DNA from 2 places in the Streptomyces sp. NPDC047315 genome. Region 1 is predicted to be linked to the other one. Evidence: riboswitches for the same ligand, from Rfam matches in the RefSeq annotation. Region 1 holds a riboswitch; the other holds the start of a gene.
What was found. A riboswitch is a leader RNA that binds a small molecule or an ion and turns the genes downstream of it on or off. The one in region 1 is predicted to bind thiamine pyrophosphate.
Positions count from the first base shown of each region.

Region 1 (5,799 bases):
AGGTCGCCGACGCCACGGCCATCACCCTCTGCCGTGACAACGCCCTGCCGATCCTCGTCTTCGAGCTGTTGGCCGAGGGCAATATCGCGCGGGCCGTACGGGGTGAGAAGATCGGCACGCTCGTGAGCGACAAGGGCACCCGGTCCTGAACCGGGGGGTGTCCCGGGCGTCCGGTGAAACGGATGCCCGAGGATGTCCGGGGATAGACAAAGCCCTGCCGGTCGGACACCGTGCAGGGAAGACGCGACACAGGTTCCGCCCGACCGGGCAGTTGTCAGCCGGGCCTACTCAAGACACGCAGGAGCAAGTGGTGATCGAAGAGACCCTCCTCGAAGCAGAGGAGAAAATGGAGAAGGCTGTCCTGGTCGCCAAGGATGACTTCGCCGCGATCCGCACCGGGCGTGCGCACCCGGCGATGTTCAACAAGATCGTGGCCGACTACTACGGTGCGCTGACCCCGATCAACCAGCTGGCCTCGTTCTCGGTGCCCGAGCCGCGCATGGCCGTGGTCACGCCGTTCGACAAGTCCGCGCTGCGCAACATCGAGCAGGCGATCCGCGACTCCGACCTCGGGGTCAACCCGAGCAACGACGGCAACATCATCCGTGTGGTCTTCCCGGAGCTGACCGAGGAGCGCCGCCGGGAGTACATCAAGGTCGCCAAGGGCAAGACTGAGGACGCCAAGATCTCGATCCGCGCCGTGCGCCGCAAGGCCAAGGAGACCATCGACAAGTTCGTCAAGGACGGCGAGGTCGGCGAGGACGAGGGACGCCGCGCCGAGAAGGAGCTCGACGACACCACCGCCAAGTACGTGGCGCAGGTCGACGAGCTGCTCAAGCACAAGGAAGCCGAGCTGCTCGAAGTCTGATGAACGACGCTTCCTGGGGGGCCCCGCAGAGGGCCAACTACGTCGGAGGGTGGCGTCCGCACGACCAGGGCCCTGCCTCGGCGGGTCCCGCCTACGATGGGCATGAGGCACAGCAGACTCGGCCCATGCCCATCGTGCCGGACTTCCCCGACGCAGGTAGAGACGCAGGCGGTCCCGGCGACCGCGACCACAGGGACGACAGCGATCGGGAGCCCCCCCGACTGAGCGGTCCGCTGTTCCGTGACGAGGTTCCGCGGGAGCCGGCGCCCGGCGCCGGTGGACCGCCTCCGGCACCGGAGTCGTCGCACAGACGCCGTTCGGGCGGCCCTTCCGGTCCGAAGGACCCGAAGGGGCGGGACGGACGCGCGGGGCACGGGGGGTCTTCGGCTGCGGGCTCGACGGAGCCGGCCGCGCACTCCGCCGAGCACCAGCAGCCCTCCGGCCGGTCGGCGGCGCGTCAAGCTGCCCGGCAAACGGCGGAGAGCGGTGGGAAGAAGCGCGCCGGCCGCGACCTGCGGGCGGCCATAGGGGTCGGCGTCGGCCTCGGTGCGGTGATCATCGCTTCGCTCTTCTTCGTCAAGGCCGTCTTCGTCGGCGTGGTCGTGATCGCGGTCGTGGTCGGCCTGTGGGAGCTCACCTCACGGCTGGCGGAGCGCAAGGAGATCAAGGCCCCGCTGGTGCCGCTCGCCGTCGGCGGTGCGGCGATGGTGGTGGCCGGGTACGTGCGCGGCGCGGAGGGCGCCTGGGTCGCCACGGCGCTCACGGCCCTCGCCGTGCTGGTGTGGCGGATGACGGAACCGCCCGAGGGGTATCTGAAGGACGTCACGGCGGGGGTCTTCGCCGTGTTCTACGTGCCCTTCCTGGCGACCTTCGTCACCATGATGCTCACGGCCGACGACGGCGCCTGGCGCGTGCTCACGTTCCTGCTGCTCACGGTGGTCAGCGACACCGGCGCGTACGCGGTCGGCTGGCGCTTCGGCAAGCGCAAGCTCGCTCCGCGGATCAGCCCGGGGAAGACCCGCGAGGGGCTGTTCGGGGCGGTGGGCTTCGCCATGGTGGCGGGCGCGCTGTGCATGCAGTTCATGATCGACGACGGCACCTGGTGGCAGGGCCTGCTGCTGGGTCTCGCGGTGGCGGTCAGCGCGACGCTGGGAGACCTCGGCGAGTCGATGATCAAGCGTGACCTCGGCATCAAGGACATGGGCACGCTGCTGCCGGGACACGGCGGCATCATGGACCGGCTGGACTCGCTGTTGCCGACCGCGCCGGTGGTGTGGTTGTTGTTCGTGGTGTTCGTAGGAAGCGGCTGACCTGCGGCTTCACGGTGAAGGGCTTGCTATCCACAGGATGGCGAGCCCTTCGTCGTATCTCTGCGACACTGGATGGACCATGCCCAAGCCCGGAGAACTCACATTCATCGCGCCCCGCGGAGCCAAGAAGCCCCCGAGGCACCTCGCCGACCTCTCGCCCGCCGAGCGGAAGGACGCCGTCGCCGCGATCGGCGAGAAGCCCTTCCGCGCCAAGCAGCTCTCGCAGCACTACTTCGCCCGGTACGCGCACGACCCGGCGCAGTGGACGGACATCCCCGCCGCCGCGCGGGAGAAGCTGGCCTCGGAGCTGCTGCCCGATCTGATGTCGGTGGTGCGGCACATCTCCTGCGACGAGGACACCACCCGCAAGACCCTGTGGCGGCTGCACGACGGCACGCTCGTGGAGTCCGTGCTGATGCGCTATCCCGACCGGGTGACGATGTGCATCTCGTCCCAGGCCGGCTGCGGGATGAACTGCCCGTTCTGCGCCACCGGCCAGGCCGGGCTCGACCGCAACCTGTCGACCGCGGAGATCGTGCACCAGATCGTGGACGGGATGCGGGCGCTGCGCGACGGCGAGGTGCCCGGCGGCCCCGCCCGGCTGTCGAACATCGTCTTCATGGGCATGGGCGAGCCGCTGGCGAACTACAAGCGGGTGGTGGGCGCGATCCGTCGGCTCACCGACCCCGAGCCCGACGGCCTCGGACTGTCCCAGCGCGGGATCACGGTCTCCACCGTCGGTCTGGTGCCGGCCATGCTGCGCTTTGCGGACGAGGGCTTCAAGTGCCGGCTCGCGGTGTCGCTGCACGCCCCGGACGACGAGCTGCGCGACACCCTCGTCCCGGTGAACACCCGCTGGAAGGTCCGCGAGGTCCTGGACGCCGCCTGGGAGTACGCGGAGAAGTCGGGCCGGCGCGTCTCCATCGAGTACGCGCTGATCCGCGACATCAATGACCACGCCTGGCGCGGTGACCTGCTGGGTCGGCTACTCAAGGGCCGGCGCGTCCATGTGAACCTGATTCCGCTGAACCCGACGCCGGGGTCGAAGTGGACCGCGTCGCGGCCGGAGGACGAGCGGGCGTTCGTGGCGGCGATCGCGGCGCACGGGGTCCCGGTCACGGTGCGGGACACCCGGGGGCAGGAGATCGACGGCGCGTGCGGACAGCTCGCCGCGTCCGAGCGCTGACGGCGGAGCAGTACGCGGGCGGGCCGCGGGTCGCGGTGGGGCCGGGTGGACGGGGGATGGGGGATGGGCACCCACCCCTGCCGCCCACCGCTGCTGACCTTGTAGTCTGACCCGTACATCTACATAAATCCGACAGGGGAGCGCCACAGCGCTGAGAGTGCGGTACCCATCAGACCGCAGACCCTCTGAACCTCGCCCAGGTCATTCTGGGTAGGAAGTTCGGTCACCACTCAAGCTGTTGCGCCCTGCCCGGGTCCTCGACGACACCGGGCCGGGCCGCGTCTCTTCCTGGCCACCCCCAGGAGGAATCGATCCGTGAGCAGTATCAGGAAGAAGACGGCCGCCGCGCTGGCCGCGGCGCTCGGCGTGAGCGTGCTCGCCGCCTGCGGCGGGGAGTCCTCCGGTGACTCCGGCGCCAAGGACGGCGACGGCAAGGGCTCGAAGACGGTCACGCTGGTGAGCCACGACTCGTTCGCCGCCTCCGAAGCCGTGCTCAAGGAGTTCACCCGGCAGACCGGCTACACCGTCAAGGTGCTCAAGAGCGGGGACACCGCCGTCGCGCTCAACAAGGAGATCCTGACGAAGGGTTCCCCGCAGGGCGACGTGTTCTTCGGCGTCGACAACACCCTGCTGTCCCGCGCACTCGACAACGGCATCTTCACCCCCCACCAGGCCAAGGGCCTCGACCAGGTACCGGCGGCGGTGCAGCTCGACAAGGGCGAGCACCGGGTCACCCCGATCGACACCGGCGACATCTGTGTCAACTACGACAAGAAGTACTTCGCCGACAAGAAGCTCGCGCCGCCGCAGACCTTCGAGGACCTGGCCAAGCCCGAGTACAAGAACCTGCTCGTCGTGGAGAACGCGGCCACGTCGTCCCCGGGCCTCGGCTTCGTCCTCGGCACCGTCGCGCACTTCGGCGAGGACGGCTGGCAGGACTACTGGAAGCAGCTCAAGGGCAACGGCGTCAAGGTCGTCGACGGCTGGGAGCAGGCGTACAACGAGGAGTTCTCCGGGTCCGCCGGTGGCAAGAAGGCCAAGGCCGACCGGCCGTTGGTGGTCTCGTACGCCTCCAGCCCGCCCGTCGAGGTGCTGTTCGCCGAGCCGCAGCCGGCGGAGGCGCCCACCGGCGTCGCCACCGGAACCTGCTTCCGGCAGGTCGAGTTCGCCGGGCTGCTCAAGGGCGCGAAGAACGAGGCCGGCGGAAAGGCGCTGCTGGACTTCATGGTCTCCAAGACGTTCCAGGAGGACATGCCGCTGAACATGTTCGTCAATCCGGTGGTCAGCGGGGCGAAGCTGCCCGAGCTGTTCACCCGGCACGGCGCGGTGGTCGAGAAGCCGGCGACGCTGGCGCCCGACACCATCTCCAAGAACCGTGAGCAGTGGGTTCAGACGTGGTCCTCGCTCGTGGTGAAGTAGCCGGGCCCGCGGCGGGGCGCCGCGGCCGGGCACCCCGCACGGGGAACGCGACACGGCTCGCCCTGATGGCGCTGCCCGTCGCGTTCTTCGGCGTCTTCTTCGCGTACCCCGTGGCCGCGATCGTCGGCCGCGGGCTGCGGGACGGCGGGAGTTGGCAGTTCGGGCGCATCGGCGAGGTGCTGGGCCGCCCGGACGTCCTCGACGTCCTGTGGTTCACCACCTGGCAGGCGCTCGCCTCGACCGCGCTCACCCTGCTCGTCGCGTTGCCGGGGGCGTACGTCACGGCCCGCTACGACTTCCCGGGCAAGGGGCTGCTGCGGGCCGCGGTGACCGTGCCGTTCGTGTTGCCGACCGTCGTCGTCGGCACCGCCTTCCTGGCGCTGCTGGGCCGCGGCGGACTGCTCGACGAGGCGTGGGGGATCCGGCTCGACACCACCGTGTGGGCGATCCTGCTCGCCCACGTCTTCTTCAACTACGCCGTGGTGGTGCGGACCGTGGGCGGGCTGTGGGCGCAGCTCGACCCGCGCCAGGAGGAAGCGGCGCGGGTCCTGGGCGCGGGCCGCTTCGCCGCCTGGCGCACGATCACGCTTCCGGCGCTCGCGCCGTCCCTGGCCGCCGCGGCGCTGATGGTCTTCCTCTTCACCTTCACCTCCTTCGGCGTCGTCCAGATCCTGGGCGGCCCCGGCTTCGCCACCCTGGAAGTGGAGATCTACCGGCAGACCGCGCAGCTGCTGGACCTGCGGACGGCCGCCGTCCTGACCCTGGTGCAGTTCGCCGCGGTCGGCGCTGTGCTGGGCGTCCACGCGTGGACGGTGCGGCGCCGGGAGAGCGCACTGACGCTGGTGGACCCTGCCTCCACCGCGCGCCGGCCGCGCGGGGTGCGCCAGTGGGCGCTGCTCGGCGGGGTGCTGACCACGGTCGCCCTGCTGGTGCTGGTGCCGCTGGGCGTGCTGGTGGAGCGGTCCCTGTCCACCCCCGACGGCTACGGCTTCGACTACTACCGGGCGCTCGGGTCG
Region 1 is NZ_JBEYTZ010000018.1:85,856-91,654, forward strand. It holds gene pyrH (UMP kinase) at 1-149, shown strand, start outside; gene frr (ribosome recycling factor) at 311-868, shown strand; gene ABZ842_RS21615 (phosphatidate cytidylyltransferase) at 868-2,178, shown strand; gene rlmN (23S rRNA (adenine(2503)-C(2))-methyltransferase RlmN) at 2,258-3,364, shown strand; TPP riboswitch at 3,489-3,599, shown strand; gene ABZ842_RS21625 (thiamine ABC transporter substrate-binding protein) at 3,680-4,783, shown strand; gene ABZ842_RS21630 (iron ABC transporter permease) at 4,849-5,799, shown strand, end outside.

Region 2 (5,799 bases), on a different contig from region 1:
CGCCCGGACTGACCCGCCGGGACCGACCCGACCGAACTGACCGATCGCCCGAACTTGACCGCCCGGACTGACCTGTCCGGACTGTCGCGACTGTCCGGACAGGTCAGTCAGCCGGTCCATCACTCATGTCACTCGACCATCGGCAGGTACACCCTGTTGCCGCTCGCCGCGAACTCCTTGGACTTCTGGAGCATCCCCTCGGTGATCTCCTGCGCCGTCGCGTCGGGCGCCGCGTCACCGCCGAACTGCTCCGAGATGGACTGACTGATCTTCATCGAGCAGAACTTCGGCCCGCACATCGAGCAGAAGTGCGCCGTCTTCGCCGGCTCGGCCGGCAGCGTCTCGTCGTGGAACTCCCGCGCGGTGTCCGGGTCGAGCGCCAGGTTGAACTGGTCCTCCCAGCGGAACTCGAACCGCGCGTCGGAGAGCGCGTCGTCCCACTCCTGCGCCCCCGGGTGCCCCTTGGCCAGGTCCGCCGCGTGCGCCGCGATCTTGTACGTGATCACCCCGGTCTTCACGTCGTCCCGGTTGGGCAGCCCCAGGTGCTCCTTGGGCGTCACGTAACAGAGCATGGCCGTGCCCCACCAGGCGATCATCGCCGCACCGATGCCGGAGGTGATGTGGTCGTACGCCGGTGCCACGTCCGTGGTGAGCGGGCCGAGCGTGTAGAACGGCGCCTCCTCGCAGATCTCCTGCTGGAGGTCGATGTTCTCCTTGATCTTGTGCATGGGCACATGCCCGGGGCCCTCGATCATGGTCTGCACGTTCATCCGCTTGGCGATCTTGTTGAGCTCGCCGAGCGTCTCCAACTCGGCGAACTGCGCCGCGTCGTTGGCGTCCGCGATCGAGCCGGGCCGCAGCCCGTCGCCGAGGGAGTACGTCACGTCGTACGCGGCGAGGATCTCGCACAGCTCCTCGAAGTGCTCGTACAGGAACGACTCCTTGTGGTGCGCCAGGCACCAGGCGGCCATGATCGAGCCGCCGCGCGAGACGATGCCGGTCTTGCGCCGGGCGGTGAGCGGCACGTACCGCAGCAGCACGCCGGCGTGCACCGTCATGTAGTCGACGCCCTGTTCGGCCTGCTCGATCACGGTGTCCTTGTAGATCTCCCAGGTCAGCTCCTCCGCCCGGCCGTCGACCTTCTCCAGCGCCTGGTACAGCGGCACGGTGCCGATCGGTACGGGGGAGTTGCGCAGCACCCACTCGCGGGTGGTGTGGATGTTGCGGCCGGTGGACAGGTCCATGACCGTGTCGGCGCCCCAGCGGGTGGCCCAGGTCATCTTCTCCACCTCCTCCTCGATGGAGGAGGTCACGGCGGAGTTGCCGATGTTGGCGTTCACCTTCACCAGGAACCGCTTGCCGATGATCATCGGCTCGATCTCCGGGTGGTTGACGTTGGCCGGCAGCACGGCGCGGCCGGCCGCGATCTCCTCCCGTACGACCTCGGGGGAGACGTTCTCGCGCAGGGCGACGAACTCCATCTCGGGGGTGACCTCGCCGCGCCGGGCGTACGCGAGTTGGGTCACCGCCCGACCGTCCCGGCCGCGCCGGGGCTGGCGCGGCCGACCGGGGAAGACCGCGTCCAGATTGCGCAGCCCGCCGCGGGGCGAGGTGTGCTTGATCCCGTCGTCCTCCGGGCGCACGGGGCGTCCCGCGTACTCCTCGGTGTCGCCGCGGGCGACGATCCAGCTCTCGCGCAGCGGTGCCAGCCCGCGGCGCACGTCGGTCTCGACGGTGGGGTCGGTGTACGGGCCGGAGGTGTCGTACAGCGTCACGTCCCGGCCGTTGGTGAGGTGCACCTGACGGACCGGCACCCGCAGGTCGGGGCGGGAGCCCTCGATGTGCGCCTTGTGCCAGCCCGGTGTGCGGGCGCCGTCGACAGCGGGTTCGACGGCAGGCGTGCGTGCGTCCTGAACGGTCATGGAAGACCTACTCCCTACGCCGGCATTACCCGGTAACAGGTTCGGCGGTCGACGCAGCGGTGTCCGAGACGGGTTGCGTGCCGGCGCGCTCTCGCGCCGGTCGGCAGTGCGTCTACGGAGGTCAGCGCCCTCTCAGCCCGGTGCTCCGAGCTCCCGCGTGTGCAAAGGTGGCACCACGCTAGCGTCATTTCTGGCGTGCTGACCAGGGGGCCCCTGCCGTTCTTGCGATGATCGGTCGGTGACTTCACCACCGCCCGGCCCCCAGCAGGGCCCTGCTCCCCAGCCCGCGCACGACCAAGGCCATGGCCACGGCCACGGTCATGGAGATGGACACGGCCACGGACACGGGCACAGCCACTCGCACGGGCCGGCCGCTCCCGTCTCCCGGCATCTGCGCCGGGTCATCGCCGCGGTGCTGATTCCCTTCGCCACGGCCGTCGTCGTGGGGCTGGCCGTCCTGTGGCCCGGCTCCGCCCCCGGCCACGAGCGCACCGGCGTGGGCTTCGACCGGCAGACCGAACAGGCCACGGTGACCCGGATCGAGCGGATCGACTGCAAGTCCGTGAACTCCGCCCAGGTGCCGCCGACCGGGGACGCCGGCACGCCCCAGGGCCGCGAGGCGATCGCCGCGCAGGACGGCGAGTGCAAGAAGGCCACCATCGAGATCGACTCCGGACAGCACAAGGGCCGGGTGTTCGCGGAGGTCGTCCAGCCGGACGCGGTGCGGCAGTTGGAGAAGGGCCAGGAGGTCGTGGTGGCGTACGCCCCGGACGCGCCGCCGGACCTCCAGTACGCCGTCGTCGACGTGAACCGGAAGGTCCCGCTGGCGGTGGTGGCCGGGATCTTCGCCCTCGCCGTGGTGCTGGTGGGGCGGATGCGCGGGGTGATGGCGCTGATTGCGCTGGTCATCTCGTTCGCCGTACTGACGCTGTTCATCCTGCCGGCGATCCTGGCAGGGTCCAATCCGCTGGTCGTCGCGGTGGTCGGGGCGAGCGCCATCATGCTGATCGCGCTCTACATGTGTCACGGGCTGACGGCGCGCACCTCGGTCGCGGTCCTCGGGACGCTGATCTCGCTGCTGCTGATCGGGCTGCTCGGTTCGGTCTTCATCGAGTGGGCGGTGCTGTCGGGCAACACCGACGACAACACCGGGCTGATCCACGGGCTGTACCCGGAGATCGACATGAGCGGTCTGCTGCTCGCCGGCGTCATCATCGGCTCGCTCGGCGTGCTCGACGACGTGACGGTGACCCAGACCTCGGCCGTGTGGGAGCTGCGGCAGGCGGATCCGGGCATGGGGCCGCGGGCGCTGTACCGCGCGGCCATCCGGATCGGCCGCGACCACATCGCGTCCGTGGTGAACACGCTGGTGCTCGCCTACGCGGGTGCCGCGCTGCCGCTGCTGCTGCTCTTCACCATCGCGCAGAGCCCGGTGGCGACGGTCGCCAACAGCGAGTTGGTGGCGGAGGAGATCGTACGGACCCTCGTGGGGTCGATCGGTCTGGTCGCTTCGGTCCCGGTGACCACCGCGCTCGCGGCGCTGGTCGTCTCCGCCGACCGTCCGCAGACGGGTGCGGCGATCCCCGCGAGCCGTGGTTCGGGCCGGGGCCGGCGCCGCAAGAAGTAGCCGGCGCGGGCTCCGTTCAGCCGGCGTTCTCGCCGGTGAGGATGGACCTGAGCACCTGTTCCAGCTCGGTGTCGAAGTCGCCGAAGGCCCGCTCCTGTCCGAGCGGGACCAGGCGGTCGGTGCGGTCGAGGAAGGCGACCACGGGGGCCGCGCTGACCTGGAAGTACGCACAGTCGCCGCCGACCTGGAGCCGGATGCCCAGGTCGGCGAGGTCTCCGGGGCCCATCGGCGCGATGTGCACGTCGCCGTCCCCGCTCGGGCCGACGATCCCGTCGAGCAGCAGATCGCGGCTGAAGGCCCAGGTCACCGGGGCGTCGCCGGGCAGGTGGAAGGTCATCCGCACGGCGTACGGGTCCTCGATCCCGTAGCGCAGCTCCACCGGGATCCGGAACGAGAGCTCCTCGGAGACAAGGAAGTTCATCAGGACCTCGGCCTGGACCGACTCGTCGCGCATCGTGTACCCCGCAATGAAGGAGGCCCGGATCGGGCCTGGTTGGCAGCCTTCTGGATGAAGTCAGCAGAAAACGGGTCAGGAAGGATACCCCTGAACCTCTTCCCACAATCGTGCTGTATGCGACCAGAGGACTACAAGGAGTGATTTTTCAGATACTGATAGATCAGGTGAATCGGTTGGCTGAGAGCTGGTGAGCAGATGGAGTGCAGATGGAGAAGGAGCAGGTCGGGAGGGTGGCTCAGATGCTGATGGAGAAGGCGAGGGAGCTCAGCAAGCGGCCTATACCCGTCCTCAGTTGCTCGATCGCCGGGAGCAATCGTTCCTCCTGATCGAGCGGGAGGGATATCGCCATCGCCGCGGCACCGGAGCCCGCCGTGATGGGGATGGCGGCGCAGACCGTGCCGACCGCGTACTCCTGTCGCTCGACCACGGGGTCCGTGCGCCCCGTCGCCGCGAACCGGTCCAGCAGGGTGCGCCGGTCCGGTACGGAGTGGGGCGTCAGGGGCCGCACCGGATACCGGTCGAGGTGGTCGTGGAGGGCCGCTTCGCCGAGCTGGCCGAGCAGGCACTGACCGAGGGCGTGTGCGTGCCCGGTCGCGCGGAAGTCGGCCCACTCGCGGACGGCGGGGGTCTGCGGTGCGTCGGCGATGCCGGCGATGTCGATCTCGCCCTCGCGGTAGACCGCGAAGTAGACGGGCACGCCGATGGCGTCCCGCCAGTGCTCCAACGACTCCTCCAGCTTGCTGCGACGATTCTGCACCGTCGCCCCGCCGACCGGGCTCAGCCGCTCAAGGGCGTCCCCGAGCAGGAACACCCCCTTCTCCCGGCGCAGATACCCCTCGTGCGCCAGGGTGCGCAGCAGGTGGTACGCGGTGGGGAGGGGGAGGCGCGCCTGCCGGGCCAACACCTTCGCCGGCGCGCCCCCCGGGTGCCGGGAGGCCGCCTCCAGCAGCCTGAGCGCCCGCTGCACGGATGTGATCAGGGTGGGGGGAGCGCCTTCGCTCGCCGCCGTGGCCACGAATCACCCCCAGAATGTCCTGACGTGGTGACGGGCGACTCGCCCGTCCGCGGGGGCCGTCCCCGTGGATCCGCCGTGCCGGGCCGCCCGGTTCCCACGTCTCCCCTGACGGGGGAGCGCTCACGGGCGCACGACAGGGCGCACTAGGGGTGGTGAAACCGGATGCCCAGCGGCGGACTGCCACTGTAATGGCCATTCAACCAATGAGACCCTGCGTTGGCCCGGGGTTCCCTCGCCTGGGTTAAAGCTGTACCGCGCAGTGGTTACCAGTCCCCGCGGGAGTTCGATGATCCCTTGAACTTCCGTACGACGAAGACGAGTCCGCCGACGAGGGCGACGAACGCCAACATCTTGAAGAGCAGGCCGATCACGAAGCCGACGACGCTCGCTATCAGACCGCCGAAGACCGCGAGCGCGACCAGCGGGACCGCGACCCACTTCACCCACCACGGCAAACCGGTCAAGATCTCCCGTACCGCCATCGTCGTCCCTGCCTCTCCTACTCGTCCCGCTCGGGTGTTCGTCCCGCTCGGGCGTTCATTGCACTCGGGTTCGTCCCACTCGGGTTCGTCCCACTCGGGTGTTCATCCCGCGCGGGTGTTCGTCCCGCTGGGGGTTGCCGCCTTCGATGCTAGGCGGGCCGGGTGCGTCGCGGGCGGTCCGTGGCCCTTGATCTCCCCTGACCCGTCCCTTAGGGCATCCCGGAGGGGCGTCTCAGCTCTCAGGCGGAGAGAAGACGACCAGGACCCGTAGGTCCTCGGTGATGTGGTGGAACTTG
Region 2 is NZ_JBEYTZ010000009.1:206,393-212,191, forward strand. It holds gene ABZ842_RS13115 (hypothetical protein) at 1-12, shown strand, start outside; gene thiC (phosphomethylpyrimidine synthase ThiC) at 129-1,922, opposite strand; TPP riboswitch at 1,917-2,089, opposite strand; gene ABZ842_RS13125 (YibE/F family protein) at 2,161-3,549, shown strand; gene ABZ842_RS13130 (SsgA family sporulation/cell division regulator) at 3,566-4,003, opposite strand; gene ABZ842_RS13135 (helix-turn-helix domain-containing protein) at 4,242-5,021, opposite strand; gene ABZ842_RS13140 (DUF5326 family protein) at 5,285-5,503, opposite strand; gene ABZ842_RS13145 (cupin domain-containing protein) at 5,736-5,799, opposite strand, start outside.
Region 2: another riboswitch for thiamine pyrophosphate. It lies ahead of thiC (phosphomethylpyrimidine synthase ThiC); the one in region 1 lies ahead of ABZ842_RS21625 (thiamine ABC transporter substrate-binding protein).